3 regions of the Streptomyces sp. NPDC058051 genome follow, and region 3 is predicted to be linked to each of the others. Evidence: riboswitches for the same ligand, from Rfam matches in the RefSeq annotation. Region 3 holds a riboswitch; each other region holds the start of a gene.
The links. A riboswitch is a leader RNA that binds a small molecule or an ion and turns the genes downstream of it on or off. The one in region 3 is predicted to bind thiamine pyrophosphate.
Positions count from the first base shown of each region.

Region 1: it holds a riboswitch for thiamine pyrophosphate, as region 3 does, so the genes downstream of both, thiC (phosphomethylpyrimidine synthase ThiC) here and thiO (glycine oxidase ThiO) in region 3, are expected to answer to the same signal.
Region 2: it holds a riboswitch for thiamine pyrophosphate, as region 3 does, so the genes downstream of both, ACFVUT_RS32440 (thiamine ABC transporter substrate binding subunit) here and thiO (glycine oxidase ThiO) in region 3, are expected to answer to the same signal.

Region 1 covers NZ_JBHVRW010000015.1:39,501-49,669, reverse strand. The annotation lists gene ACFVUT_RS23115 (SsgA family sporulation/cell division regulator) at 1-114, shown strand, start outside; gene ACFVUT_RS23110 (YibE/F family protein) at 195-1,517, opposite strand; TPP riboswitch at 1,590-1,725, shown strand; gene thiC (phosphomethylpyrimidine synthase ThiC) at 1,716-3,491, shown strand; gene ACFVUT_RS23100 (hypothetical protein) at 3,581-4,405, opposite strand; gene ACFVUT_RS23095 (metallophosphoesterase) at 4,588-5,646, opposite strand; gene ACFVUT_RS23090 (LacI family DNA-binding transcriptional regulator) at 5,819-6,931, opposite strand; gene hisC (histidinol-phosphate transaminase) at 7,302-8,381, shown strand; gene ACFVUT_RS23080 (cytochrome ubiquinol oxidase subunit I) at 8,698-10,169, shown strand, end outside.
Region 2 covers NZ_JBHVRW010000030.1:37,984-48,152, forward strand. The annotation lists gene ACFVUT_RS32435 (ABC transporter permease) at 1-930, opposite strand, end outside; gene ACFVUT_RS32440 (thiamine ABC transporter substrate binding subunit) at 1,176-2,303, opposite strand; TPP riboswitch at 2,379-2,495, opposite strand; gene rlmN (23S rRNA (adenine(2503)-C(2))-methyltransferase RlmN) at 2,556-3,662, opposite strand; gene ACFVUT_RS32450 (GNAT family N-acetyltransferase) at 3,860-4,378, opposite strand; gene ACFVUT_RS32455 (phosphatidate cytidylyltransferase) at 4,548-5,633, opposite strand; gene frr (ribosome recycling factor) at 5,633-6,190, opposite strand; gene pyrH (UMP kinase) at 6,374-7,150, opposite strand; gene tsf (translation elongation factor Ts) at 7,310-8,164, opposite strand; gene rpsB (30S ribosomal protein S2) at 8,264-9,223, opposite strand; partial or broken gene ACFVUT_RS32480 (peptidoglycan DD-metalloendopeptidase family protein) at 9,683-10,169, shown strand, end outside.
Region 3 covers NZ_JBHVRW010000004.1:375,548-385,716, forward strand. The annotation lists gene ACFVUT_RS09630 (Rv2175c family DNA-binding protein) at 31-396, opposite strand; gene ACFVUT_RS09635 (NAD(P)/FAD-dependent oxidoreductase) at 461-1,714, opposite strand; TPP riboswitch at 1,992-2,105, shown strand; gene thiO (glycine oxidase ThiO) at 2,127-3,311, shown strand; gene thiS (sulfur carrier protein ThiS) at 3,308-3,652, shown strand; gene ACFVUT_RS09650 (thiazole synthase) at 3,655-4,449, shown strand; gene pknB (Stk1 family PASTA domain-containing Ser/Thr kinase) at 4,585-6,501, shown strand; gene ACFVUT_RS09660 (deoxyribonuclease IV) at 6,508-7,365, shown strand; gene ACFVUT_RS09665 (sulfite oxidase-like oxidoreductase) at 7,436-8,068, opposite strand; gene bfr (bacterioferritin) at 8,223-8,702, shown strand; gene ACFVUT_RS09675 (bacterioferritin-associated ferredoxin) at 8,862-9,146, opposite strand; gene ACFVUT_RS09680 (class II 3-deoxy-7-phosphoheptulonate synthase) at 9,315-10,169, opposite strand, start outside.

The sequences.
Region 1 (10,169 bases), on a different contig from region 3:
GACAGGACGGACAAGCTTGTGCCGCTCGGTCAGGAGTGCACGCTGGGTGACTTCGAGGGCAATCTGGAAGAGGCTCTGGGCCGGATCCTCGCCGAGGAACAGAACGCCGGCTGAAGAGCACGGCGTCATCGACCGGCCCGCCGGTCGAATGCGATATCTGCCGAATGAGTGAATCGCTCTCCGTGCGGAGGCGTTCACGTTCTCGTCCTGCGGCGACGCCCCTTCCCGGTCCGTACGGGTGCCGAAGCTCCGGCTTCTGCGCCGACCCCTGTGCGGTCCGCGGAGACGACCAGCGCGGCGAGCACCGTCGTCACCGGCACCGAGGCGACGAGTCCGATCGAACCGACCAGCGTTCGTACGATCTCCTCCGCCACCAGCTCGCTGTTGGCCACCGCCCCCACGCTGCTCTGGGCGATCGAGAAGAGGAGCAGCAACGGCAGCGCGGCGCCCGCGTAGGCGAGCACCAGCGTATTGACGACCGAGGCGATGTGGTCGCGTCCGATTCTGATCCCTGCCCGGTACAGCCCCCGAGCACCCATTGTCGGGTTCGCCTGGTGCAACTCCCAGACCGCCGACGTCTGGGTGACCGTCACATCGTCGAGCACCCCGAGCGAACCGATGATCACACTGGCCAGCAGGAGACCGCTCATATCGATCTGCGGATACAGGCCATGGATGAGGCCGGTGCTGTCGTCGGTGTTGCCGGTCAGGCCGGCCCAGCCGATGAAGAGCGATCCGAGCAGCCCGATCAGTAGCAGCGAGATCAGTGTGCCGATCACCGCGACCGAGGTGCGGGCGGTCAGGCCGTGGCACATGTAGAGCGCGATCAGCATGATCGCACTGGCCCCCACCACCGCCACGATCAGCGGATTCGATCCCTGGAGGATGGCCGGAAGGATGAACAGGGTCAGCACGGCGAACGACACGGTGAGAGCGATCAGCGCCATCACGCCGCGCATCCTGCCCACCGCGACCACGACCAGGGCGAAGAGCCCGGCCAGCAGCGCCATCGGGAACTTCCGGTTCACATCCGTCACCGAGTACTGGAGGTCGTGGGGCGCGTCGGGTGCGTACGCCACGACCACTCCCTGACCCTTGCGCAACTGGCGAGGTGCGTCGGGCTGGACGACCTCCACGAAGGTCCGGCCCTTGTCGTGACCGGTCGTCACTTCGACGGTGGCCTTCTCGCACAGGTGCGAGCCGTTTCCCGGCGACGGGGCCGTCGCGCCGCTGGTGGGTGTCTGGGAGGCGTTCACGTCCTTGCAGTCCACCTTGTCGATGTTCACCACCTTTCCCTGCTGGGTCTGCCGGTCGAAGCCGACGCCGGTGCGCTCGTGCGCGGGCGCGCCGCCGGGCCAGAGCACCAGCAGGCCGACGACGACCGCGGTGGTGAACGGGATCAGCACGGCCGCGATGACCTTGCGCAGATGTGTGGAGACGGGCGCGGCAGGGCCATGACTGTGCGAGTGGCCGTGCTGATGGCCCTGCGGTTCGGGGTCGATCTGGGGGGACGTCACCGGCCGATCATCGCAAGAAGAGAAGGGGCCTCTGTTCATGACGCCGGACAGGGCGCTAGCGTGGAGGAAACCTTTTTTACCCGCGGGAGCTCGGAGCACCGGGCTGAGAGGGCGCTGATATCCGTACGTCTGTACGGGAGAGGCTGCGCCGACCGCCGAACCTGTTACCGGGTAATGCCGGCGTAGGGAGTAGGTCTCATGACCACATCGGACGCACGCACGCCTGCCTCGAACCAGAGCGACGAGGCCGGGAAGTCCATCGGCTGGCACAAGGGATACGTCCAGGGCTCACGCCCGGACCTCCGGGTGCCGGTCCGGCAGGTGCACCTCACCAATGGCAAGGACGTGACGCTGTACGACACGTCGGGGCCGTACACGGATCCCGGTATCGAGACCGATGTCCGTCGCGGGCTCGCACCTCTGCGGGACCACTGGATCAGCGCGCGCGGCGACACCGAGGAGTACCCGGGGCGCCCGGTCCGCCCCGAGGACGACGGGCTCAGGCACACCTCGCCGCGTGGCGGACTGCGCAACCTCGACGCGGTCTTCCCCGGCCGGCCGCGCCTGCCGCGCCGCAGCCGGGGCGGGCAACCGGTGACCCAGCTCGCGTACGCCCGCCGGGGCGAGATCACCCCGGAGATGGAGTACGCGGCGATCCGGGAGAATGTGCGACCCGAAGTGGTGCGTGAGGAGATCGCCGCAGGCCGGGCCGTGCTGCCTGCCAACATCAACCACCCCGAGATCGAGCCCATGATCATCGGCAAGCGGTTCCTGGTGAAAGTCAATGCCAACATCGGCAACTCCGCGGTGACGTCCTCCATCGAGGAGGAGGTGGAGAAGATGACGTGGGCGACGCGCTGGGGCGCCGACACGGTCATGGACCTTTCCACCGGCCGCAACATTCACACCACCCGTGAGTGGGTTCTGCGCAACTCCCCCGTGCCGATCGGCACCGTTCCGCTCTACCAGGCGCTCGAAAAGGTCGACGGCAGAGCCGAGGAACTGACTTGGGAGATCTACAAGGACACCGTCGTCGAGCAGGCCGAGCAAGGTGTCGACTACATGACGGTGCACGCCGGCGTACGCCTGCCGTATGTGCCCCTGACCGCCCGTCGCAAGACCGGCATCGTCTCCCGCGGCGGCTCGATCATGGCCGCGTGGTGCCTCGCACACCACAAGGAGTCCTTCCTGTACGAGCGCTTCGAGGAGCTCTGCGAGATCCTCGCCGCCTACGACGTGACGTACTCGCTGGGCGACGGGTTGCGCCCCGGCTCGATCGCCGACGCCAACGACGAGGCGCAGTTCGCCGAGTTGCGCACGCTCGGCGAACTGAACGCGGTGGCCAAGCGGTTCGGTGTCCAGACCATGATCGAAGGCCCGGGCCACGTCCCCATGCACAAGATCAAGGAGAACATCGACCTCCAGCAGGAGATCTGCGAGGAGGCGCCCTTCTACACGCTCGGCCCGCTGACCACCGACATCGCGCCGGCGTACGACCACATCACCTCGGGCATCGGCGCGGCGATGATCGCCTGGTGGGGCACGGCGATGCTCTGTTACGTCACGCCGAAGGAGCACCTCGGCCTGCCCAACAGGGACGATGTGAAGACCGGTGTCATCACGTACAAGATCGCCGCCCATGCGGCGGACCTCGCCAAGGGGCACCCGGGGGCGCAGGACTGGGACGACGCGCTCTCCGACGCCCGGTTCGAGTTCCGCTGGGAGGACCAGTTCAATCTCGCGCTCGACCCGGTTACGGCCCGGGAGTTCCATGACGAGACGCTGCCGGCCGAGCCGGCGAAGACGGCACACTTCTGCTCGATGTGCGGACCGAAGTTCTGCTCGATGAAGATTTCCCAGGACATCCGTCGTGAACACGGCGGTTCCCAGGCGGAGATCGACGCAGGCATGGAGGAGAAGTCGAAGGAGTTCGCGGCCGCCGGTAATCGGGTCTATCTGCCCATCGCGGACTGAAGCGGCACCCGTGTGACGGGACGTCGTCCGGGAGGCCCGGCTTCCCGGACGACGTCCCGTCGTCGGTCCGGGAAGCCGGGCCTCCCGGATCAATCCGGTTCGTGTTCGGGGCCGCCGAAGTCGGGGCTGGTGAAGTCCGGGCTCGTGAAGGTCGGGCGGGGGCCCGCCGCAGGGCCGTCGTCCGGGCTGGAGAAGTCCGGCCGGCTGTACCCGATCTTCGGGATGCGGTTCGCCGAACGATGCGGTGTGCGCGACGCGCGGCCGGCGTCGGGGTCGGCGAGCGCGTCCCGCAGGAACGGCAGGATGCCGCGCTCCAGCAGTGCGTGGCGCCATGCCTCTCTCGCACGCGCCACATCCTCCGGCAACTCCCTCGCGGCGTCCTCGGCGGAGTCCGTCGCCGATCCGTTGCGCAGTGCCGTGATGAGCAGGCCGATGGCAGCGACCAGGATGGCGGCGGCCATGACCACCGCGAAGAACCAGCCCGCGGAGACCATGGTGGAGGCGAAGGACGGCGGCGGATTGAGCAGCCTCAGCAGATATCCGGCAAGCAGGAATATGAACGCGGCGGTTCCGGCCAGCACGGGTGCCAGAACCGCGATGACGGCTCCCGTGCCGGCTCCCGACTGGTTCCTCGCGTCCGTGCCGGAATCGGAGCCCGCGTCCTGGCCCTCTCCTTCGGCCGGTGCGCGCAGTTCTTCCCGGGCCTTCACATAGTGCTGGTACTCGGTGGCGGCCGTCTCGGTGATCATCTTCGTCGCGTCCAGTGCCATGGTGCGCAACTGCACGGCGTTGAGCCGCTCGCCGAGTGCGGCCAGATCCGGTCGCTCATGGGCGTGGCGTAGTGCGTCGTCGAGGATCCGCTCGTACTCGGGGCGGTCCTCGGCCAGCAGGTGCGGAGCGCTGTTCATGTGCATCCCCCGATGCTCCGTAGGGCCTGAGTGACCGCCGGGTGCGGGCAGTTGGGCGGAAACGGAGGAGAGCCTGCTACTGATACGCCGATGGTAGAGCGCCCACGGCACGAGGTGACAGGGGGTTTCCGGAAATAGGCCCAGCGGTCGGCGTGGTCAGGTCGTCGATGCGTCTTCCCAGAAGAATGTCAGTCATGCAGGGGCAGTTGGACGACCAGTAGCTTTCCGGCCATGGTCACCCCGCCGTCCATGGCGATGGCGAGCCCGTCCGCGTACACGTGCGGGCCGTCGACCACGGGGCCGGAACCGTCCTCGCCGTCCTCCGAGCCGACCTCGCCGAGCAGATACGGAATAGGGCTGTGGCCATGGACGATGCGCTGCCCGCCGTAGGCCGACATCAGCTCCCTGACCGCCTGCGGCCCCGACTCGTCGCGGAACGCGAACCGCTTGGTCAGCTTCCGGAAGAGGTCCCAGCACTCATCGGCGTCGTTGCGCGTGAGAATGGCGTGCACGGTGTCGTTGACGTCCTCGATGGTGGCGCCGTAGTCGAGGTATGCCGTCGTGTCGGAGTGCATCAGTAGATGCCCGTCCTCCTCGACGATCGCGTCGAGCCGGGACATCCATTGCAGATGGACGTCCTGAAGACGCTCCATGTCGTTCTTCTGGCCGCCGTTGAGGAGCCAGGCGGCCTGGAAGGTGGCGGTGCCCGCGCCCGAGTTCACCGGGGTGTCGCCGAACCTCTTGGCGCCGATGAGCAGCAGTTCGTGATTGCCCATCAGGGCCTTGCAGTAGCCGCCGGCGGCCGCGGCCTCGGCGGACAGGCGCATCACGAGGTCGATGACGCCGATGCCGTCGGGCCCCCGGTCGGTGAAGTCGCCGAGGAACCACAGCCGGGCATGGCCCGCGGCCCAGCGGCCCTCCGTGTCGATGAGGCCCTGTTCGGCGAGGGCGGCGTGGAGTTCGTCCAGGTAGCCGTGGACATCGCCGACGACGTACAGCGGTCCGAGTCCCGCTTCAGGGACGGGCCGCGGGTCGGGGACGGCCCGCACCTGGACGGTGTCGCCGCGGTTGATCACGGGAAGATCGCGCGCGGTGGGTGTGTACCCCTCCGGCGGTTCGTCTCCCGGAACGGCGTTGCCCGGGTGCGGTGGTGAAGGCGGCACCGGAGTCTGGGCGTAAGGCGGTACGCGGAAGTCGCGCAACGTCGCAGTCCGCACCACGGGTTCCTGACCGGCCCCCTGTGTCATCGACCCCTCCACCACCGTCGCGCCGCCGTACACCTGACGGGCCCTGCTGGTCGGGCGGTCCGCGGTGTCGTGCGCCCATCATAGGAATGCGAATCGTGCTGTGTGACGCACCAGGGGTGGTGAATCCGGGCGCACGCCAGGTTCACCGACCCATTCGTCCGAAATCGCCTGATCAATCCCCGGCGGGGGAGCGCGGCGCGCTGACCGTGGTGCGGGGTGGTCGGCGTTGCGAGGACGTCCGGACGATGAGCTCCGTCGGTATGACCTGCTCCACCGTTCCGTCGTGTTCGACGCCTTCGATGGCGTCGATCAGAAGCTGGACGACTGCCGTGCCGATTCTCCGCGGCTTGAGCGAGAGCGTGGTGATGGGGGGCTCGGTCGTTGCGTACACGGTGGACTCGCTGCAGCAGACCAGCAGCAGGTCCTCGGGCACGCGCAGACCGTAGCGGCGGGCGGCCGCCAGCAGATCGGTGCCGTTGGGGTCGAAGAGCCCGTAGACGGCGTCGGGCCGGTCGGGGCGGGCGAGCAGCCGGTCGGCGGCGACCGCGCCCGCGCACGGGTCGTGGGCGGGGTAGGACTCGTACACCGGGTCCTGGCCCACGCGCTCGCACCAATGGAGGTACGCGGTGGTGGAGAGCCGGGTGTACGTGTCGGTGGTGGTGCCGGTGAGCAGGCCGATGCGGCGGGCCCCGGCGGCGGCGAGATGGTCGAGGAGGTCGAGCACGGCCGCCCGGTGGTCGTTGTCGACCCAGGCCGTGACCGGGAGGGTGCCGGCCGGCCGTCCGTCCGAGACGATGGGCAGCCCTTGGCGTGCGAGTTCCGTCACGACCGGGTCCTGGTCGGAGGGGTCGATCACGACGGTGCCGTCGAGAGCGACATTCGACCAGACGTCGTGGCGTGAGGTGGCGGGCAGGATGACGAGGGCGTAGCCGCGGGCGAGCGCGGCGGAGGTGGCCGCTCTGGCCATCTCGGCGAAGTAGGCGAATTCGGTGAAGGTGAAGGGTTCGTCCCCATAGGTCGTCACGGTCAGACCGATGAGGCCGGACTTGCCGGTCCGGAGGGTTCGGGCCGCGGCGGAAGGGCGATAGCCCAGGCGCTCTGCGACCTCGCGGACATGGCGGCGGGTGGCTTCCGGGAGCCTGCCCTTGCCGTTGAGCGCGTCGGAGACGGTCGTGATGGAGACCCCGGCGGCGGCGGCCACATCCCGGATTCCCGCTCGTCCTTGCCGGCCGCCGCGCCGGGGTGTCTCCGTCCGGCTCACCTGGTGCTTCCCTGCTGCTGTCATGGCGAGCCGATAGTAGGGCTCGGACGGGAGGTTGGCCTGGTCGCATATGCACGCGTTGACAGGCACGTTTCTGCATGATCATAGAGCGTCAAATGCCTTGCAAATAAAGGACGTTGGTGAGAATGATCGCAATGTGTCATGCATCGAACTCGATGGGCCTACTAAATGGTCGATGTTTCGAAGCGGTCTCATCTCACCTCTTCGAGGGACGCGCGCCACGGCGTGAGCCACCGGCGCGCGTCGCAAGGAGATGTGCTCCCCCCATTCCCGGTCGCATCGGATATTTGGACGCTCCGGCCATACGCCGCATGGCCCAATCCTCATAAGGTGAGCAGTATTGATGTGTACAGACGGTCGAGGAGGACCTGCGGTGAGCGAGACGAGCCCCAAGCTGCGCGCCGAACTGGACGGCGTCCCCGCCTACGTGCCGGGCAAGCCGGCCGCTGCCGACGGACCGGTCGCGTTCAAGCTGTCCTCCAACGAGAACCCGTATCCGCCGCTGCCCGGGGTGATGGAGTCCGCCCTGGCCGCGGCCGCGAGCTTCAACCGCTACCCGGACATGGCCTGCACCGGTCTGATGAACGAGCTGGCCGACCGCTTCGGTGTGCCCGTCTCGCATCTCGCCACGGGAACCGGTTCGGTCGGTGTGGCGCAGCAGCTTCTCCAGGCCACCTCGGGGCCGGGCGACGAGGTCATCTACGCCTGGCGCTCCTTCGAGGCGTACCCGATCATCACGCAGGTCAGCGGTGCGACGTCGGTGAAGGTTCCGCTGACCGACGGTGACGTGCACGACCTCGACGCGATGGCGGACGCGATCACGGACCGCACGCGGTTGATCTTCGTCTGCAACCCGAACAACCCGACCGGCACCGTGGTGCGCCGGGCCGAGCTGGAGCGGTTCCTGGACCGGGTGCCCAGTGATGTCCTGGTGGTGCTCGACGAGGCGTACAAGGAGTTCATCCGCGACGCCGAGGTGCCGGACGGCATCGAGATCTACCGGGACCGGCCGAACGTCGCGGTGCTGCGGACGTTCTCCAAGGCGTACGGTCTGGCCGGTCTGCGGGTCGGTTTCGCGGTGGCCCACGAGCGGGTGGCCGCCGCGCTGCGGAAGACGGCGGTGCCCTTCGGGGTCAGCCAGCTCGCGCAGGACGCGGCGGTCGCTTCGCTGCGCGCCGAGGATGAACTCCTGGGGCGGGTGGGCTCCTTGGTGTGCGAGCGCGACCGGGTGCAGCGCGCGCTTGCGGACCAGGGGTGGACCGTGCCGGAGTCCCAGGCGAACTTCGTCTGGCTGCGGCTCGGCGAGCGCACCGCCGACTTCGCCGCGGTGTGCGAGCGGGCTGGTGTGGTGGTCAGGCCGTTCGTGGGCGAGGGGGTGCGGGTCTCGATCGGGGAGGACGAGGCGAACGACCTGTTCCTGAAGGTGACGGAGTCGTACCGCAAGGAGCTGTAGCACCGCGGGCCGCCCGTGCGCACACCGGAGGGCCCAGGGCCCCGTACCTCGCTCACCGAGGTGCGGGGCCTTTGTGTTCGGCGCCTGAGGGGTACCCGAGAGGCGCCCGGGACCTCACGTTCCGGGTGTCTGCTTCGGGGGGATTGCTCGGAACATCCCAAGAGGCACCCCCCGCTCGAACGTCCCGAAAGCGTGTGCGTCATAATTGCTTGTGAATGTGAACGCGTTCACAAGCGTGTCCTGTTTCCTCCCGTGATTAGTCGGATTTAAAGGGCAAACTGCCGGTGCGACTACGGCGACGTAAGGAGAAGACGACGTGGAGCTAGCTCTGGCGCCAGAGACCCTGGCGCGATGGCAGTTCGGTATCACCACCGTCTATCACTTCCTGTTCGTCCCACTGACGATCTCTCTCGCCGCGCTCACCGCCGGCCTGCAGACCGCCTGGGTGCGGACCAACAACGAGAAGTACCTCAGAGCGACGAAGTTCTGGGGCAAGCTCTTCCTGATCAACATCGCCATGGGCGTCGTCACCGGCATCGTCCAGGAGTTCCAGTTCGGTATGAACTGGTCGGACTACTCGCGGTTCGTCGGCGACATCTTCGGTGCCCCGCTCGCGTTCGAGGCGCTGATCGCCTTCTTCTTCGAGTCCACGTTCATCGGACTGTGGATCTTCGGCTGGGACAAGCTGCCGAAGAAGATCCATCTCGCCTGCATCTGGATGGTCTCCCTCGGGACCGTCCTGTCCGCCTACTTCATCCTGGCGGCCAACTCCTGGATGCAGCACCCGGTCGGCTACCGGATCAACAAGGAGCGCGGCCGGGCCGAGCTCACCGACTTCTGGCACGTGCTCACCCAGAACACCGCGCTCGCCCAGTTCTTCCACACCATCACCGCCGCCTTCCTGGTCGGAGGCGCGTTCATGGTGGGCATCGCAGCCTTCCATCTGGCACGCAAGAAGCACATCCCGGTGATGCGGACCTCGCTGCGGCTCGGGCTGGTCACCGTCGTGGTCGCCGGACTCCTCACCGCCGTCAGCGGTGACCAGCTCGGCAAGGTCATGTTCAAGCAGCAGCCGATGAAGATGGCCGCCGCCGAGGCGCTCTGGGAGGGGCAGGACGCCGCACCCTTCTCGATCTTCGCGGTCGGCGATGTGGCCAAGGGCCACAACACCGTGGAGATCTCCATCCCGGGGATACTGTCCTTCCTCGCGGACGACAGCTTCACCTCGTACGTCCCCGGAATCAACGACATCAACAAGGCCGAGCAGGAGAAGTTCGGTCCCGGTGACTACCGTCCCAACATCCCGGTCGCCTTCTGGAGCTTCCGCTGGATGATCGGCTTCGGCATGGCGTCCTTCGGCCTCGGCATCCTCGGACTGTGGCTGACGCGGAAGAAGTTCATGCTGCCACCGGGGCTGCGGACCGGTGAGGACGAAGTGCCCCATCTGGTCCTGTTCAAGAACAAGGCCCTCAGCCCGAAGCTCACCAAGTGCTATTGGATCGTCGCGCTCTGGACCCTGCTCTTCCCGCTGATCGCCAACTCCTGGGGCTGGATCTTCACCGAGATGGGCCGCCAGCCCTGGGTCGTCTACGGCGTGTTCCAGACCCGCGACGCCGTGTCCCCCGGTGTCTCGCAAGCCGAGGTGCTCACCTCGTTGATCGGCTTCACCCTGCTCTACGCCGTGCTCGCGGTGGTCGAGGTGAAGCTGCTCGTGAAGTACATCAAGGCAGGGCCGCCGGAACTCACGGAGGCCGACCTCAACCCGCCCACCAAGATCGGCGGCGACGA
Region 2 (10,169 bases), on a different contig from region 3:
GTCGAGGCCGTGGCCGCCGGGCGTGTCCAACGAGCGCTCGACCAGCACCCCGAGCGGCAGCAGGATCAGCACGAGCACGGTCAGGAGCACCGCGCAGAGCAGGGCCCACTGCCCGGCACCGCGCGGCCTGCGCGCGGTCTGTGCCGGGTCGACCAGCTTCAGCGCGGTCTCTCTGCGCCGGACGGTCCACGCGTGCACGGCGAGGACCGCACCCACCGCGGCGAACTGCACCAGCGTCAGCACGGCGGCCGTCGGCAGGGCGAGCAACTGGGCGGTCTGCCGGTAGATCTCCACCTCCAGCGTGGAGAATCCCGGGCCGCCGAGGATCTGTACGACGCCGAAGGAGGTGAAGGTGAAGAGGAAGACCATCAGCGCGGCGGCGGCCACGGCGGGCGCGAGTGCCGGCAGGGTGACGCGCCGCCAGGCGGCGAACCGTCCGGCGCCCAGCACGCGGGCCGCCTCCTCCTGGCGTGGGTCGAGCTGGGACCACAGCCCGCCCACGGTGCGCACGACCACGGCGTAGTTGAAGAAGACATGGGCGAGGAGAATCGCCCACACGGTGGTGTCGAGGCGTACGCCCCAGAGTTGGTCGAGGAACCCGCCGCGTCCCAGCAACGCGAGGAAGGCGGTGCCGACGACGACGGTCGGCAGGACGAAGGGCACGGTGACGACAGCGCGCAGCAGTTGCTTGCCGGGGAAGTCGAGGCGGGCGAAGACATAGGCACCGGGCAGTGCGATCACCAGCGTCAGCGCGGTCGAGGCGAGCGCCTGCCAGGTGGTGAACCAGAGGACGTCACGGATGTCCGGCCGGGTCAGCACCTCGCCGATCCGGCCGAACTGCCAGACGCCGTCCGTCTTCAGGCCGCGGCCGACGATCGCGGCGACGGGGTAGGCGAAGAACAGCGCGAAGAACGCGCCGGGCACGGCCATCAGCCCGAGCCGGACCGCACTCCCGCGCCATGCGTTCGCGCGGTTCGCGTGCCCGGAGCGGCCGAGCGGCATCCGCCCGCGCGCCCCCCCACCGGGCGCGCTCGTCCCCTGCTCGCGCGTCCCGTTCTCGTCCGTCCCGTTCTTGTCCGTCCCGTTCTCGTCCGTCCCGTTCTCGTCCGTCCCCTTCTCGTCCGTCCCGTTCTCGTCCGTCCCGCCCGCGTCCGTTCCGCGTTCGGGAGACGTCCCTACTTCACGACCAGCGAGGACCACGACTGGACCCACTGCTCACGGTTCTTGGCGATCCTGTCGGGGGCGACGGTCGTCGGCCTGTCCACCGTCGCGCCGAACTTCGTGAAGAGTTCCGGCAGCTTCGCGCTCTCGACGACCGGGTTCACGAACATGTTGAGCGGCATGTCCTCCTGGAACTTCTTGCTGATCAGGAAGTCCAGCAGGGCCTTGCCGCCCGCCTCGTTCTTCGCACCGTCCAGCAGGCCCGCGAACTCGATCTGCCGGAAGCAGGTCCCGGTGGCGACCCCGGTCGGGGCCTCGGTCGGCTGCGGCTTCGCGTAGAGCACCTCGACGGGCGGGCTGGAGGCGTACGAGACGACGAGCGGCCGGTCTGCCTTGGCCTTCCTGCCGCCGGCGGAACCGGAGAACTCCTCGTTGTACGCCTGCTCCCAGCCGTCGACGACCTTGACGCCGTTGCTCTTCAGCTTCTTCCAGTAGTCCTGGTAACCCTTCTCGCCATAGGTGGCGACGGTTCCGAGGAGGAAGCCGAGGCCGGGCGAGGAGGTCGCGGCGTTCTCGGTGACGAGGAGGTTCTTGTACGCGGGCTTCGCCAGGTCGTCGAAGGACTGCGGCGGCGCGAGCTTCTTGTCGGCGAAGTACTTCTTGTCGTAGTTGACACAGATGTCGCCGGTGTCGATCGGGGTGACCCGGTGCTCCGCGGCGTCCAGTTGGGTGTCGGCCGCCACCTGGTCGATGCCCTTCGCCTCGTACGGAGTGAAGAGACCGCTGTCGAGGGCGCGGGAGAGCAGGGTGTTGTCGACGCCGAAGAACACGTCGCCGCGCGGGGAGCCCTTGGTCAGGATCTCCTGGTTGAGCGCGACACCGGCGTCGCCGCTCTTCAGCACCTTGACGGTGTAGCCGGTCTCGCGCGTGAACTCCTTGAGCACGTCCTCGGAGGCGTTGAAGGAGTCATGGCTGACGAGCGTCACCGTCTTGGAGCCGGAGCTCTGCGTGCCGGAGCCCTTGGTGCCGCCGGAAGCGGAGTCCGACGAGTCGGAACTTCCGCATCCGGCCAGTGCCGTGACACCGAGCGCCGCGGCGACGGCCGACGCCGCGAGCTGCATGGTTCTGCGTGTGGTGCTCATTGTGGATTCCTCCTGGGTTTTGGCCAGGAAGAGACGCGGCCCTGCCCGCGCGAAAAGCGGGCAGGGCGCAACAGCATGAGTTGATGACCGAACTTCCTACCCGGAATGACCCGGGCGAGGTTCAGAGGGTCTGCGGCCTACCTGTTCACGGTGCCGCACTCTCAGCGCTGTGGCGCTCCCCTGTCGGAATATGAAGTTGATTGCAGGATATGAAGTTGATTGCAGGCCCAGGCTACACGGGCCTCCTCGGCCTCAGCGCTCGGCTGCCGCCAACTGCCCGCAGGCTCCGTCGATCTCCTGGCCCCGCGTGTCCCGCACGGTCACCGGCACCCCGTGTGCCGCGATCGCCTCGACGAACGCCTTCTCGTCCTCGGGCCGCGACGCGGTCCACTTGGAGCCGGGCGTCGGGTTCAGCGGGATCAGGTTGACGTGCACCCGCTTGCCCTTGAGGAGTCGGCCGAGCCGGTCACCACGCCATGCCTGGTCGTTGATGTCCCGGATCAACGCGTACTCGATGGAGATGCGGCGGCCGGACTTCTCCGCGTACTCCCACGCGGCGTCCAGCACCTCACGCACCTTCCAGCGCGTGTTCACGGGGACGAGGGTGTCGCGCAGCTCGTCGTCCGGGGCGTGCAGGGAAACGGCGAGGCGGCACTTGAAGCCCTCGTCGGCGAAGCGGAGCATCGCGGGCACCAGGCCCACGGTGGAGACGGTGATACCGCGCTGCGAGAGCCCCAGTCCGTCCGGCTCCGGGTCCGTCAGCCGACGGATCGCGCCGACCACACGGTTGTAGTTGGCGAGCGGCTCGCCCATGCCCATGAAGACGATGTTGGAAAGCCGTGCGGGGCCTCCGGGAACCTCTCCGTCACGCAGCGCGCGCATGCCGTCCACGATCTGGTGAACGATCTCCGCGGTCGACAGATTGCGGTCGAGACCGGCCTGTCCCGTGGCACAGAACGGGCAGTTCATCCCGCATCCCGCCTGTGACGAGATACACATCGTCACCCGCTCCGGGTAGCGCATCAGGACGGACTCGACGAGCGTCCCGTCATGCAGTTTCCACAGCGTCTTGCGGGTGGTGTCGTCGTCGCAGCTGATGTGGCGGACCACCGACATCAGGTCGGGGAACAGCGCCTCGGCGAGATTGTCCCGCGAGCCGGCCGGGATGTTCGTCCACTCGGCCGGGTCGTGTGCGTAGCGCGAGAAGTAGTGCTGCGAGAGCTGCTGCGCGCGGAACGGCTTCTCGCCGATCGCGGCGACGGCCTCCTTGCGCTCGGCGGGCGTGAGGTCGGCGAGGTGCCGCGGGGGCTTCTTGGCTCCGCGGGGCGCGACGAAAGTGAGTTCTCCGGGCTTAGGCATGGTTCATCCAGTGTCGCAGACCCGCCGAGGTCCGCCGGGCGTCGCCCGGCTCAGCGACCGCCAGGGCCGGGCCGTCGCGGTCGTTGTCGGTCGTCCTGGGTTGTCGTCGGCGGCCCCGACGGCCCACAGACGGCCCGGCGCACGAGCACGGCTGGCACGGTCGGCCCGGACTGCGCGACCACCCACCTACTGCCGCGTCAGGCAAATTCACCTTGTTCGGAGGGGCCGACATACGAGCGCATCTGCGCGACGCGGCCGTCGGCCGTGGTCCAGTCGGCCGCGAAACTGCCGGCATGACGCCAGCGGGCACGCTCGTAGAGCTTGATGGCCGCGGTCGCACCGGCCTCGACTTCCAGAACGGGCCTCAGTCCGTGGACCACCGCTTCTTCGACCGCCTTGTCCAGCAGCTTGGCCGCTACCCCTCGTCGGCGAGCACGGGCGCTGACGAAGAGCCGCGCGACAGATATCAGACGCTGGGCGGGCAGCCCGACAGCGGTCGCAAGCGCCGCCCCCGGACGGGCCAGGACCATATGGCCCAGGACCTCCGAACCGTCTACAGCCACCCAAGCGGCGAGCATGCTTCGGGGAGTCAGCCATCCTTCGGGATCGGCAGGCCAATCCACCGGGTAGCGATCTGCCGCGTGAACGGTGGCGAGAGCCTCGGTGCAGCCCGGCATGTGATCATCGGCGCGAGGATGAATCTTCAGTTCATTCATTCCGAGATCCTGGCACGGAGCCGGCCGCGCCGAACTCCCGCTTCCTGATGGTTCATCCAGTGTCACAGACAGACAGTGTCGCAGACAGAACGATGAGGGCCCGTCGTCCTGTGGACAACGGACCCTCATTCGCAAAAGCCCAGGTCAGGACGGTATGCCGTCCCAGGGGTCAGCCGGCGCCCACGAACAGCTCCAGCAGCAGCCAGACCACCGGGGCGGTCGGCAGCAGCGAGTCCAGCCGGTCCATGATGCCGCCGTGCCCCGGCAGCAGCGTGCCCATGTCCTTGATCCCGAGGTCTCGTTTGATCATCGACTCGCCCAGATCACCGAGCGTGGCACTGGCCGCGACCGCGAGCCCCAGCAGCAGGCCCTGCCACCAGGAACCGCCGTCGATCAGGAACTGCATGCACAGCGCACCGGCGACCATCGCGAAGGCGACGGCACCGAACAGGCCCTCGCGGGTCTTTCCAGGACTGATGCGCGGTGCCAGCTTGTGCTTGCCGAAGCGCCAGCCGACGGCGTACGCGCCCGTGTCACTGACCACGGTCAGCAGCAGGAAGGTGAGCACTCGCTGCGGCCCGTCGTCCGCTGTCAGGAGCATCGCGACGAACGTAGCCAGGAAGGGCACGTAGAACGCGGCGAACACGCCCGCCGTGACGTCCTTGAGGTAGCCCTCCGGAGGCTCGGTCATGCGCCAGACGAGCACCGCGAGGGCGGTCAGCGCCATCGCCACCCAGGCACCCTCGGCGCCTCGGGCGTAGCCCGCCACCACCATCGCCGCGCCGCCGACCGCCAGCGGGATGAGCGGCGCCTTGATGCCCTTGCGCTCCTCCAGCCGGGAGGTGAGCTCCCACAGCCCCACGACAACGGCGACGGCGATCACGCCGACGAAGACGGCCTTCACGATGAAGAGCGAGGCGACGATGACGGCGCCGAGCCCCACACCGACCCCTATTGCGGATCGCAGGTCACGGCCCGCACGTTTCTTCTGCGGGGGCGGCGGCGCGGTGGACATGGGCTCCTGCGGCATCTCGTCACGGAACAGGGGGCCGCCGCTCAGGCGTGCGGCCCCCCGGCCCCGGTCATCACGGTCGTCAGCGTCTCTACCTGCGTCGGGAACGTCCGGCACGATGGGCATGGGCCGAGTCTGCTGGGCGTCATGCACATCGTATGCAGGACCCGCCGGAGCCGCCTGTATCTCGGGCGCACCCCAGCGGCCGGCTCCCTGCGGGGCGCCCCAGGAAGAGTCGTTCATCAGACTTCGAGCAGCTCGGCTTCCTTGTGCTTGAGCAGCTCGTCGACCTGTGCGACGTACTTCGCGGTGGTGTCGTCGAGCTCCTTCTCGGCGCGACGCACCTCGTCCTCGCCGGACTCCTTGTCCTTGACGAGCTTGTCCAGCGTCTCCTTGGCCTTGCGGCGCACGGCCCGGATGGAGATCTTGGAGTCCTCGGCCTTCGCCTTCGCGACCTTGATGTAGTCGCGGCGACGCTCCTCGGTCAGCTCCGGGAAGGTCACCCGGATGATATTGCCGTCGTTGCTCGGGTTGACGCCGAGGTCCGAGTCACGGATGGCCTGCTCGATGTTGCGCAGCGCGGTCTTGTCGAACGGCGTCACGACGGCCATGCGCGGCTCGGGCACCGAGAACGAGGCGAGCTGGTTGATCGGGGTCAACGCACCGTAGTAGTCGGCGACGATCTTGTTGAACATCGCCGGGTGCGCACGGCCGGTACGGATCGCGGCGAAGTCCTCTTTCGCGACGACGACGGCCTTCTCCATCTTCTCCTCGGCCTCGAGGAGGGTTTCTTCGATCACCACGTGCTCCTGCGTGTCTTGAGCGGGCCCGGCGTGCTCGGGCCCGGCGGGTCCTGCGTCGCGTCCTCACCTGCACGGTGTCCGACCGGCAGGCCGTTGTCCATCCGTTCGGGACCTGTCAGGGGTGTTCCCCGCAGGCCCAGAACCCTCCCGTGACGTCCTGGGAGGATCCCCCGGTTTTTCTCAGACCCGGGTGCCCTGGTCACTCACGAGCGTGCCGATCTTCTCACCCTTGACCGCGCGGGCGATATTGCCCGTGGCCGTCAGTTCGAAGACGAGGATCGGCAACTGGTTGTCACGGCAGAGTGTGATGGCGGTGGCGTCGGCGACCTTGAGATCGCGGGCGAGCACCTCGCTGTACTCAAGGGCGTCGAACTTCACCGCGTCGGGGTTGGTCTTCGGGTCGGAGTCGTAGACCCCGTCCACCCCGTTCTTGCCCATCAGCAGACCCTGGGCGTCGATCTCCAGGGCGCGCTGGGCAGCGGTGGTGTCGGTGGAGAAGTACGGCATTCCCATACCGGCGCCGAAGATGACGACGCGGCCCTTCTCCAGGTGACGTACGGCACGCAGCGGAATGTACGGTTCCGCAACCTGCCCCATGGTGATGGCGGTCTGGACGCGGGAGTCGATGCCCTCCTTCTCCAGGAAGTCCTGGAGTGCCAGGCAGTTCATGACCGTGCCGAGCATGCCCATGTAGTCGGAGCGCGCCCGGTCCATGCCGCGCTGCTGGAGCTCGGCACCGCGGAAGAAGTTGCCGCCGCCGATGACGATCGCGATTTCCGCACCGCCGCGGACGACTGCCGCGATTTCCCGGGCGATGGCGTGTACGACGTCGGGGTCGACGCCGAGGCCCCCGCCGCCGGCGAACGCCTCTCCGGACAGCTTCAGCATGAAGCGTCCGGGTACCTTGCCGTCGTCGCGCTTGTGGTCACCTTTTGCGGCGTCCGCGCCCTTGTTCATGGAGATTCTCCTCGTGCACATACGAAGAAGGCCACTGCCGGTGGGTCTGGTGTCCCTCAGCGGCAATGGCCTCCTCGTCAGTTCTGCGGTCGTACGGCATGTGTGCGGCCGACGACTGCACCAGACCCTATCCGGGTCCACCGTTTTTCGCGGACGGACTCAGATGCCGACCTTGATGCGCGAGAAGCGCTTCAGGGTGACACCGGCCTCGTCCAGGATCTTCTGGACGGACTTCTTGTTGTCCTTGGCGAAGGCCTGCTCCAGGACGACGATGTCCTTGAAGAAGCCGTTGACGCGACCCTCGACGATCTTCGGAAGGGCGGCCTCGGGCTTGCCCTCCTCGCGAGAGGTGGCCTCGGCGACACGACGCTCGTTCTCGACCGTCTCGGCCGGGACCTCGTCACGGTTGAGGTACTTCGGGGCGAAGGCGGCGATGTGCTGCGCGACGTCCTTGGCGACCTCTGCGGCTGCCTCGTCCGAGGCGGTCCCCTTGTCGAGCTCGACCAGGACGCCGACCTGCGGCGGGAGGTCGGGCATCGTGCGGTGCATGTACGCAGCCACGTAACCGCCGGTGAACTGCGCGAAGCGGTCCAGAACGATCTTCTCGCCGAGGTTGGCGTTGGCCTCGTCGACGTACGCCTGGACGGTCTTGCCGGCCTCGATCTCGGAGGCGAGCAGCGCGGCCAGGTCGGCCGGGGAGGTCGCGGCGACGTGTGCGGCGAGCGTGTTGGCCACGGTCTGGAACTTCTCGCCCTTGGCGACGAAGTCCGTCTCGCACTTCAGCTCGACCAGAACGCCGGAGGTCTTGTCCTCGGAGATGAGGGAGACGACGGCACCGTTCTCGGCAGAACGGCCCTCGCGCTTGGCGACGCCCTTCTGACCCTTGATACGGAGCTCCTCGACGGCCTTGTCGACGTTGCCGTCGGCCTCGTCGAGCGCCTTCTTGCAGTCCATCATGCCGGCGCCGGTCAGCTCGCGGAGCTTCTTGACGTCAGCGGCGGTGTAGTTCGCCATGAGTCTGTGTTTCTCTCTCGAAGTCTGAAAGATCTACGGGTGAACGGCGGGGGCGATGCTCGTGGCACCCGCCCCCGCCGTCATCAGCCGTGACGGGTGTCAGGCCTGCTCGGCGTCCGCAGCCGGAGCCTCGGCGGGCTTCTCGGCGTCCGCAGCCGGAGCCTCGTCGGCCTTCTCGGCGTCGGCGGCCGGAGCCTCGGCGGCCGGGGCCTCGTCGGCCTTCTCGGCGTCGGCGACCTTCTCGGTCTCGGCGGAGGACTGGACCTCGGCGTCGGCCTTCTTGTCGCCTTCGAGCAGGTCGCGCTCCCACTCGGCGAGCGGCTCGCCGGCGGCCTTCTCGCCCGGCTTCGAGTCACCGGTGGCGGCACCGGAACGGGCGATGAGGCCCTCGGCGACGGCGTCGGCGATCACGCGGGTGAGCAGGGTGACGGAGCGGATCGCGTCGTCGTTGCCCGGAATCTTGTAGTCGACCTCGTCGGGGTCGCAGTTGGTGTCGAGGATCGCGACGACCGGGATGTGGAGCTTGCGCGCCTCACCGACGGCGATGTGCTCCTTCTTGGTGTCGACGATCCAGACGGCGCTCGGCACCTTCTGCATCTCGCGGATACCACCGAGGGTCTTCTCCAGCTTGGCCTTCTCGCGGGAGAGAACCAGGAGCTCCTTCTTGGTGAGACCGGAGGCGGCCACATCCTCGAAGTCGATGAGCTCAAGCTCCTTCAGACGCTGAAGGCGCTTGTAGACGGTGGAGAAGTTGGTGAGCATGCCACCGAGCCAACGCTGGTTGACGTACGGCATGCCGACGCGCGTCGCCTGCTCGGCGATGGCCTCCTGGGCCTGCTTCTTCGTACCGACGAACATGATGGAGCCGCCGTGGGCGACGGTCTCCTTGACGAACTCGTAGGCGCGGTCGATGTACGACAGCGACTGGAGCAGGTCGATGATGTAGATGCCGTTGCGCTCGGTGAAGATGAAGCGCTTCATCTTCGGGTTCCAGCGACGGGTCTGGTGACCGAAGTGGACGCCGCTTTCCAGCAGCTCCCGCATCGTGACGACGGCCATGGCCGTACTCCTTGAGGTACTCGGTTGTCGCGACCGCAGGATTGCGCTCGCGCCTGACGCCCCGACGCGCCGTGCCACAAGGGACCGAGGAGCGCGGCCACCGTCCGCAGAGAGGGGGTGGCGGGGCGTGCGAAGTCGACCCGGTGACCCGGATCGCCATAGGAAGTGTACGGGACAGGCCGGGTGCCGGGTGACGGCCCTGTCCACAACCGGTTGGTTGTCCACAGATCCGGTCCATGATCCCCGCGATTGCGAGCGGTGCGGGACGGTTCTGCCATGCGATCCACTCCAGATCCGACCGCTGCCGCCTGCAACCTCAGCCTGCGTCTGCGTCTGCGTCTGCGTCTGCACCTGCGCCTCCGTCCGCGCCCGCGCCTCCGTCCGTGCCGCGGTGAAGCCGTCGCCGGGCGCACGATCCGCCCGAACGGAGCCGGGCTCGCGACGGTGGCGGTCCTTCCCATGGCGGTGGCGGTCCTCCTCGCGGCGCTGTGCGGTGCGCCGGGAGCGGCAGCCGAGGGGCCATCGCCCCAGCCCGCGCCCACACTCCCGCCGACACCCGCCCCTGCACGCTCTCCTGCTCCTGCTCCTGCTCCTGCGCCCTCGCCTCCACCCGCTCCTCCACCGACGCCCCGTCCGGACGGGGTGCGGCTGTGGCCGCTCGCGGGGCGGCCTGCGGTCGTACGGGGATGGGAGCCGCCGGCTGGGCCGTACGGGCGGGGCCACCGCGGGGTGGATCTCGACGCACAGCCGGGCACGGTGGTGCTGGCCGCAGCCTCGGGCCGGGTCTCGTTCGCGGGGCGTGTGGCGGGACGCGGGGTGCTGGCGATCGAAGTGGCCGGGACCGGCGATCCGCCGCTGCGGACCACGTACGAGCCGGTGCGCGTGCTGGTCGCGAAGGACGAGCAGGTGACCGCTGGACAGACCGTGGCGGTCCTGGAGGCGGGGC
Region 3 (10,169 bases):
GGCGGCCCGCACCTCAACCGCGGCCTGCGGTCAGACGGCGAGCGCCTGAGCTCGGCGCTTCACCTCCGTTCCGCGATTCTCGCTCAGTGCCTGGGCAGGGGTGCCCGGCAGGGTCGGGTCGGGGGTGAAGAGCCATTCCAGCATCTCTTCGACGGAGTAGCCGTCGTCCCTCAGGAGCGTCAGGGTGCCGGAGAGGCCCTTGACCACCTTGTCGTCGGCGATGAAGGCGGCCGGCACCTGAAGCGTCCGGTTCTCACCACGGCGTACGGCGATGAGCTGGCCCTCCTTGACCAGCTGCCGCACACGTGTCACCTCGACATCGAGCATTTCCGCGATGTCGGGAAGGTGGAGCCAGGCAGGGACGAGAGCATCGATCTTTGCGTCAATCTCGGTCACAGGGACAAGCGTGCCATCCCGCACCGACAGTCGGAAGCCGGGCCGACCGTACGGGGGTACTCCGTCAGAGGGTCGCCGCCTTCAGCGGTACGGAAGGGTCGGCCGCGCGCACCCCGTCGAGCCGCGCCCCGGCCTCGATGAGCTTGCGCCCCTGCGCCAGATCGCGCGGTCGGCCGACCGCGAGGACCGCGACCAGGACGCCTTCGCGCAGCCAGCACACCGTCCAGGAGGGGCCGGCCGGATCGCCGCGCCACAGCAGGGTGTCGGCACCCCCGTGGTGGCCCGCGTACTGGACGAACCGGTCGAACTGTTCGGACCAGAAGTACGGCACGGGGTCGTACGTCCGGGGCTCGGGGCCACCCTCGGACCCCGCTCCGATGATGTTGGCGGCGGCGGTCCGCGGGCCCTGGAGGGCGTTGTCCCAGTGGTGGACGAGAAGGCGTTCGCCGTAGCGGGCGGAGGGGAAGGAGGCGCAGTCGCCGACCGCGTACACATCGGGGAACGAGGTGCGCAGCGCCTCGTCGGCGGTCACCGATCCGTCGGGGCCGAGCGCGATACCGGAACCGGCCAGCCAGTCGGTGGCGGGCCGCGCGCCGATGCCGACGACGACCGCTCCGGCCGGAATCGTGCGGCCGTCCGCGAGGATCACCCGGCCGGGTTCGATGCGGGCGACCCGGGCTCCGGTGAGGAGTTCGGCGCCGCTCTCCGCGTACCAGGCGGTCATCGGGGCGGCGACCTCCGCGGGCATCGCGCCGGCGAGGGGCCGGTCGGCGGCCTCCACGACGGTGACCGCGCAGCCCGCGGCGCGGGCCGCGGTGGCGAACTCGGCACCGATCCAGCCCGCGCCGACGACCACGACGCCGTGCCGCTCGTCGAGGACGGGCCGCAGCCGTGCCGCGTCGTCGAGGGTGCGCAGCAGATGGACGCCGGGGACGCCCTCGGTGCCGGGCAGGACGACCGGTTCGGCGCCGGTCGCGATCACCAGGACGTCGTAGGGGACGGGCCCCGACAGGGTGTCCAGCTCATGCGCGCCCGGCCGCACACCGGTGACCTCGCGGCCCAGACGCAGATCGATGTCCAGCGCCTCGAAGTCGATGTCGAAGGCGGAGCCTTCGGCCGTGCCGAGCAGGACGGCCTTGGACAGCGGGGGCCGGTCGTAGGGCTGGTGGGGCTCGGCGCCGATCAGGGTGACGGGGCCGGTGAAACCCTGTTCCCGCAGAGCCACCGCCGTCTGCACACCCGCCATGCCCGCGCCGACGATGACGACGCGGCGCCCTGCCCGCCGGTCCGGCCGGTCTGACTGCTGCTGCTCGCTCACCCGTACACCTTAAGCACGTGACGGAACGTCAGGACAGCGGCGGCTCTCCCACCGTGCTCGTCCCGCTGTCCTCCTGCGACTCCCCTTCCCACCGCTGGTCCTGCCGGAACAGGCCGTGCCTCTCATCAGCGTCTGTGCCGACACCTTCCGGGCCCGGTGACACCACCTCCGGGTCATGTCGTCGACAGGGGGCAACCGTCATGCCGGGCCCGGAGGCCGGCGGTCCCGTTGCAGGACCGCGAAAGACATGACGGGGCGGGGTTTAGGGTGGCCACGGTAAGACACTCGCGGGAGCCCGGACGCACCGGGCTGAGAGGGAGGCTGGGGCGGCCTCCGACCGTACGAACCTGATCCGGGTCATGCCGGCGAAGGGAGGGGCTGGACGCCCATGCGTTCTTCTCGGAACGGACCCATGCGTTCCTCTCGGAACGGAAACGGATCCGACGTCCTCGTCATCGGGGGCGGGATCATCGGTCTGGTGACCGCCTGGCGGGCCGCGCAACGCGGACTGCGCACCGCGGTCGCCGATCCCGAACCGGGCGGCGGCGCCGCCCTGGTGGCGGCCGGCATGCTGGCCGCCGTCACCGAACTCCACTACGGCGAAGAGATGCTGCTGGCTCTCAGTGTCGCCTCCGCCGCCCGCTATCCGGCCTTCGTGGCCGAGTTGGAAGAGGCGAGCGGGCAGAAGACCGGCTTCCGGACCTGTGGCACCCTGGCCGTCGCGCTGGACGCCGACGACCGCACCCATCTGCGGGAGCTGCATGCCCTGCAGCGACGTTCGGGCCTGGAGTCGGAGTGGCTCACCGGCCGCGAATGCCGTCGGCTGGAGCCGATGCTCGCGCCGGGCGTCCGCGGCGGTCTGCGGGTCGACGGCGACCACCAGATCGATCCCCGCCGACTGGCCGCCGCGCTGCTGACCGCCTGCGAGCGGGCCGGGGTGGTCTTCCACCGCGGCTGGGCGGAGCGGCTGACGGTGGTGGGCGACCGGGCCGCCGGAGCCGTGCTCGCCGACGGTACACAGCTCGCCGCCGACCAGGTCGTGCTCGCCGCGGGCAGCCTCAGCGGCCGGCTCCCGGGGCTTCCGGACGAGGTCGTGCCGCCGGTCCGGCCGGTGAAGGGGCAGGTGCTGCGGCTGACCGTGCCCACCGCGTACGCGCCCTTCCTCAGCCGGACCGTCCGGGCCGTCGTCCGGGGCAGTCATGTCTACCTCGTACCGCGCGAGAGCGGCGAACTGGTCGTGGGCGCCACCAGCGAGGAGATGGGCTGGGACACCACCGTCACCGCGGGCGGCGTCTACGAACTGCTGCGGGACGCCCACGAGCTGGTTCCCGGCATCACCGAACTGCCCCTCGCCGAGACGCGGGCCGGTCTGCGCCCCACCTCCCCCGACAACGCCCCGCTGCTCGGCCCCACCGCCCTGCCCGGTCTCCACCTCGCCACCGGCCACCACCGCAACGGGGTGCTGCTGACCCCTGTCACCGGTGACGTCATGGCGGACCTCCTGGCCGGCGGCGAGCTGCCGGAGCCGGCCCTCCCCTTCACGCCGCGCCGTTTCCCGTCCGCCGCCGTCTCCGTACGTCAGGAGCAGCCCGCATGACCGCGCCCGCACATCGCTCCGAGCCCGTGCCCGCCTCCCCGTCCACGCCGGACTTCGAGCCGGTACCCGCCTCCGATTCCGCGCCCGCCTCCGCCTCCGCCTCCGCCTCCGCGCCCGCCCCCGATTCCGTGTCCGTTTCCGTTTCCGTTTCCGTGAATGGGGCGGTCCGTCCGCTCGCCGCGGGCACCACCCTGGAGGCGCTGGTCGCCACGCTGACCGCCGCGCCCTCCGGCGTCGCGGCCGCCGTCAACGAGACCGTCGTCCCGCGCGGCCAGTGGCCCACCGCCACGCTCCGCGACGGTGACCGCGTCGAGGTCCTGACCGCGGTCCAGGGAGGCTGAGCATGTCCGACGACCTCTTCACCCTCGGCGGCACCGCCTTCTGCTCCCGGCTGATCATGGGGACGGGCGGGGCTCCCAGCCTCGACGTCCTGGAGCGTTCCCTGACCGCCTCCGGCACCGAGCTGACCACCGTCGCGATGCGCCGTCTCGATCCGACCGTGCAGGGCTCGGTGCTCTCCGTGCTCCAGCGGCTCTCCATTCGCGTCCTGCCGAACACCGCGGGCTGCTTCACCGCGGGCGAGGCCGTGCTGACCGCCCGGCTGGCGCGCGAGGCGCTCGGCACCGACTGGGTCAAGCTGGAGGTCGTGGCCGACGAGCGGACTCTGCTCCCCGACCCGATCGAGCTGCTGGACGCCGCCGAGATCCTGGTGGACGACGGCTTCACCGTGCTGCCGTACACCAATGACGACCCGGTGCTGGCCCGCAGGCTCCAGGACGTGGGGTGCGCGGCGGTGATGCCGCTCGGCTCCCCCATCGGTTCCGGCCTCGGCATCCGCAATCCGCACAACTTCCGGCTGATCGTCGAGCAGGCCCGGGTGCCGGTGATTCTCGACGCGGGCGCCGGGACGGCCTCGGACGCGGCGCTCGCGATGGAGCTGGGGTGCGCGGCGGTGATGCTGGCGTCCGCGGTGACCCGGGCCCAGGAGCCGGAGCTGATGGCCGCGGCGATGCGTCACGCGGTGGAGGGCGGGCGCCTGGCGTACCGCGCGGGCCGGATCCCGCGCCGCCACTTCGCCGAGGCATCGTCGCCCGTGGGGGGACGCGCGGCGCTGGACCCGGAGCGCCCGGCGTTCTGACCGACCGGGACCGGCCCGCCAGGACCCGGTCGGACACCGTGGATCGCATGTCCCTGTCACGGCTCCGCTGCAGTACTGCCCCGGGTCCGCCCCGACGCGTGGGGCGTGTCCGTGGCGGCTCGTAGACTCGCTTGCGTGGATACGACCCTCCAGGACCCTCTCGTCGGGCAGCTGCTCGACGGCCGCTACCGCGTCGATGCCCGCATCGCCGTGGGCGGCATGGCCACGGTCTACCGGGCCGTGGACACCCGGCTCGACCGGGTGCTCGCCCTCAAGGTGATGCATCCGGCACTCGCCACGGACGCCTCGTTCGTCGAGCGCTTCATCCGCGAGGCCAAGTCCGTGGCCCGGCTGGCGCACCCCAATGTGGTCGCGGTCTTCGACCAGGGCGCCCAGGGCCAGTACGTCTACCTCGCGATGGAGTACGTCGCGGGCTGCACCCTGCGCGACGTGCTGCGCGACCGTGGCGCCCTCCAGCCGAGGGCCGCGCTGGACATCCTGGAACCCGTCCTCGCCGCCCTCGGCGCCGCGCACCGGGCGGGCTTCGTGCACCGCGACATGAAGCCGGAGAACGTCCTCATAGGGGACGACGGCCGGGTGAAGGTCGCCGACTTCGGTCTCGTACGGGCGGTGGGCGCCGTCACCAGCACCACCGGATCGGTCCTGGGCACCGTGTCCTATCTCGCCCCCGAGCAGATAGAGGACGGCACGGCGGACACCCGCACCGATGTGTACGCCTGCGGTGTCGTCCTGTACGAGATGCTGACCGGCTCCAAGCCGCACACCGGCGAGACACCCGCCCAGGTCATCTACCAGCATCTCAACGAGGACGTCCCGGCCCCGTCGGCCGCCGTCCCCGGGCTCCCGGTCGCGCTCGACGACCTGGTGGCGAGCGCCACCGCCCGGAACCCCGAGATCCGCCCGTTCGACGCGGTGGCGCTGCTCGCCGAGGCCCGTGAGGCCCGGTCCGGCCTCACCGAAGCCCAGCTGGACGCCGTACCGCCGCAGGCCCTGGCCGAGGCGCACGACGCCGCCGAGGACCGCACGAGCGTGATCCCGAGGCTGCTCCCGGCCGATCAGGGCGTCGCCCATCACACCAGCCGGCTGGAGATGCCCCCTCCGGTGCCGCCGCGGCCCGCTCGGCCCGGCCTGCGGCGCCGCGGTCCGCGACGCTCCGTCGTCGCCGTGGTCGTCGCCGTGCTCCTGGCGCTGGGGATCGGTACCGGCGTCTGGTACATCAACTCCGGGCAGTTCACCCGGGTTCCGTCCGTGCTCGGCCAGACCGAGAAGACCGCCCGGGACCGGCTCTCGGGCGCCGGTCTGGGCCTCAAGGGCGTCACGCGCGACTACAGCGACACCGTCGAGCGCGGCAAGGTCATCAGCAGCGACCCCAAGTCCGGCGCCCGTGTCCGGGGGAACGACGCGGTGACGCTCGTCATCTCGCGCGGCCCCGAGATCGTGAAGGTGCCCGATGTCCAGGACCTCTCGCTCGCGGACGCCAGGCGCGCGCTGAAGAAGGCCGGTCTGGTACCCGGCATGGTCACCACGGAGTTCAGCGAGGAGACGGAACGGGGCGACGTGATCCGTACGGATCCGGTTTCGGGCACCGAACGCCACCCGGACTCCGCGATCGCCCTCGTCGTCAGCAAGGGCGCTCCGGTCGACATCCCCGATGTCACGGGACTGTCCGTCGCCGACGCCACCGCCGCGCTGGCGGAGAAGGGGCTGAAGGCCAAGGTGCTGCCCGACCGGGTCAACGCCCCCGAGGACGCGGGCGACGTCGCCCGTCAGTCGCCGGGCGAGGGCGCCGAGGCCGCCGAGGGCGACAGCGTCACGCTCACGGTCTCCAAGGGACCGCGGATGATCGACGTCCCTGACGTCACCGGCAAGGATGTCGACGAGGCCAGGAGCGCGCTGGAGGACGCGGGCTTCGAGGTCAAGGTCCAGCGGCCGTTCCTCTCCTTCAGCGACACCGTCGCGAGCCAGTCCGTCGACGGCGGCGAGCAGGCCCCCGAAGGAAGCACCATCACCATCAAGACCAAGGGACTCTAGATCCACATGCGCAACCCCGTCGGCGGCCATGTTCCCGTGGCCGGCGGCCTCGCCAAGGTCGGCCTCCCCTACGCGCGCGAGATGGGGGCGGAGGCCGTCCAGGTCTTCGTCGCCAACCCGCGCGGCTGGGCGACACCCGTCGGCAACCCGGCCCAGGACGAGCAGTTCCGCGCCGAGTGCGACGCCCAGTCCCTACCCGTCTATGTCCACGCCCCGTATCTGATCAACTTCGGTTCGCACACCGAGGCCACCGTCGAGAAGTCCGTGGAGTCACTGCGCCACTCGCTGCGCCGGGCCCGCGAGATCGGCGCCCTGGGCGTCGTGGTGCACACCGGCTCGGCGACCGGCGGCCGGCCGCACGCGCAGGCCCTCGCCCAGGTCCGCACGCACATGCGGCCGCTCCTGGACGAGCTGACGCACGACGACGACCCCTGGCTGCTCCTGGAGTCGACCGCAGGGCAGGGTTTCTCGCTCTGCTCGCGGACCTGGGACTTCGGCCCGTACTTCGAAGCGCTCGACGCCCATCCCCGGCTCGGCGTGTGCCTCGACACCTGCCACATCTACGCGGCCGGTCACGATCTGACGGGCCCTGAGGGCATGCGGCAGACCCTGGATCTCCTGGTCGGGACGGTGGGCGAAGGCCGGCTGAAACTGATCCACGCCAATGACTCGAAGGACGTCGTGGGAGCCCACAAGGACCGGCACGAGAACATCGGCGCCGGTCACATCGGGGAGGAGCCGTTCCGGGAGCTCTTCTCCCATCCGGCGACCGCCGGCGTACCGCTGATCATCGAGACTCCGGGCGGCAAGGAAGGCCACGCGGCGGATGTGGCCCGGCTGAAGGGGCTGCGCCACCGGGGCTGAGCGCCTTGCCGCCGCTTCGGCCGGCCACCACGCGCCGGGGACGTGTGCGGCCCGGCCTCGGGCCGTCGGGTCACAGCTCGGGGCCGTCCCCGGGCTCCTCCTGGTAGGAGTAGCGCTGCTCGCGCCACGGGTCGCCGATGTTGTGATAGCCGCGCTCCTCCCAGAAACCGCGGCGGTCGGCCGTCATGTACTCGACGCCGCGGACCCACTTGGGCCCCTTCCAGGCGTAGAGGTGCGGCACGATGAGCCGGAGCGGGAAACCGTGCTCGGCGGTGAGCAGTTCGCCGTCCTTGTGGGTGGCGAAAAGTGTTCGGTCCGAGGCGAAGTCGGAGAACCGCAGGTTCGAGCTGAACCCGTACTCGGCCCAGACCATGACGTGCGTGACGTGCGGCGCGGGGGGCGCGAGCTCCAGGACCGTACGGGCGAGCACTCCGCCCCACTCGGCGCCGAGCATGCTGAATTTGGTGACGCAGTGCAGATCGGCCACGACCGAGGTGAACGGCAGCACCGAGAACTCCTGGTGGTTCCAGCAGTGCTTCTCGCCGTCCGCCGTGGCGCCGAACACCCGGAATTCCCAACGGTCGGGCTTGAACTTGGGAACCGGCCCGTAGTGGGTGACCGGCCAGCCGCGCTGGAGTCGCTGTCCCGGCGGAAGCTCGGACGGCTCTGGCGCGCTGTTTTCCCGGCTTTCCGGCTGACCCATGACTCCATGGTGACAGACGGGCAGGTATGGTTCCGACCAGGACAGGGGCAATTCGGGCAACCCGTACTAAGTATGCACTTACTGGACGATCATCGGGTGCGATGCGAGGATGCGGCCAACTTGCCCCGTTCACCGGTTGGAAGGAGTCTCTGCGATGCAGGGCGACCCCGAGGTCCTTGAGTTCCTGAACGAGCAGCTGACCGCCGAGTTGACCGCCATCAATCAGTACTTCCTGCATGCGAAGATGCAGGACAACTTCGGCTGGACGAAGCTCGCGAAGTACACCCGCTCCGAGTCGTTCGACGAGATGAAGCACGCCGAGATCCTCACGGACCGCATCCTCTTCCTCGATGGACTGCCCAACTACCAGCGGCTGTTCCACGTACGGGTGGGGCAGACCGTCACCGAGATGTTCCAGGCCGACCGCCAGGTCGAAGTGGAGGCGATCGACCGCCTCAAGCGCGGGATCGAGCTGATGCGCGGCAAGGGCGACATCACGTCCGCAAACATCTTCGAGTCGATCCTGGCCGACGAGGAGCACCACATCGACTATCTCGACACCCAGCTGGAACTGGTCGAGAAGCTCGGTGAGGCGCTGTACATCGCCCAGCAGATCGAGCAGCCGGACAGCTGAGGGCTGTCCCGTAATTCCCGGCGGGCGCGGCAGGCAACGTTCGCCCGTCAAGGAGCGGCGCGGGGTGCGTGCTCTCGATGTGCCGGCCGGAAGACCTCGGACTGGACGTACGAGTCGCCGGCACCGGAGCCCAGGGCCGAACCCCGGCCTTCGCGGCGGTCAGGCCGCTTCGGAGAGCCGGATGCCCGGGGTCACACCGGGGGCGACGGCGGGAGCCGTCCTGGGGGCGGCGTCGGCCGGGGTGCCGGGAGCGCGCTTCCCGTCGAGCAGTTCGCGGCGCGGACAGGCGCCGCGGCCGAGGACGGCCTGGATGGCGCGGACACAGCCACCGCAGTCCGTGCCCGCCTTGCAGGCGGAGGCTATCTGGCGGGGCGTGCACGCCCCGGCTTCCGCATGTTCCTTGACCTGCTTCTCCGTAATGCCGAAGCACGAGCAGACGTACATGCGGTTCACCTCCCGGCGGGATCGGCCGTTGCCACCCCCCGCTAATCGGTGAGGCTAACCTAACCTTACCCGGCGCCGAAAGTCCTCGAAAGCCTCAGAACGCTCCGTGGGGCACGGATCACATCGATCCGTGCCCCACGGTCCTGCGCGCGCTGCCTGCGGTGGCGCCTACTGGTCCCGGTACATCTCGGCGACCAGGAACGCCAGGTCGAGGGACTGGCTGCGGTTGAGCCGCGGATCGCAGGCCGTCTCGTAGCGCTGGTGCAGATCGTCCACGAAGATCTCGTGTCCGCCGCCGACGCACTCGGTGACATCGTCACCGGTCAGCTCGACGTGGATGCCTCCCGGGTGCGTACCGAGGGCCTTGTGCACCTCGAAGAAGCCCTTCACCTCGTCCAGGACGTCGTCGAAACGACGGGTCTTGTGGCCGGAGGCGGCCTCGAAGGTGTTGCCGTGCATCGGGTCGGTGACCCAGGCGACCACCGCACCGGAGGCGGTCACCTTCTCGACCAGCTCGGGGAGCTTGTCGCGGACCTTGTCGGCGCCCATGCGGACGATGAAGGTCAGCCGGCCGGGCTCGCGCTCGGGGTCGAGGCGGTCGACGTAGCCGAGCGCCTCGTCGACGGTGGTCGTCGGGCCGAGCTTGATGCCGAGGGGGTTGCGGATCTTCGAGGCGAACTCGATGTGCGCGCCGTCCATCTGGCGGGTGCGCTCACCGATCCAGATCAAGTGGCCGGAGGTGTCGTACAGCTCTCCGGTGCGCGAGTCGGTGCGGGTCAGCGCCGACTCGTAGTCCAGCAGCAGGCCCTCGTGCGAGGAGTAGAACTCGACCGCCTTGAACTCGGCCGGATCCGTGCCGCACGCCTTCATGAAGTTCAGCGCGTTGTCGATCTCGCGGGCGAGCGCCTCGTAGCGCTGGCCGGACGGCGACGACTTCACGAAGTCCTGGTTCCAGGCGTGCACCTGGCGCAGATCGGCGTAACCGCCGGTGGTGAAGGCGCGCACCAGGTTCAGCGTGGAAGC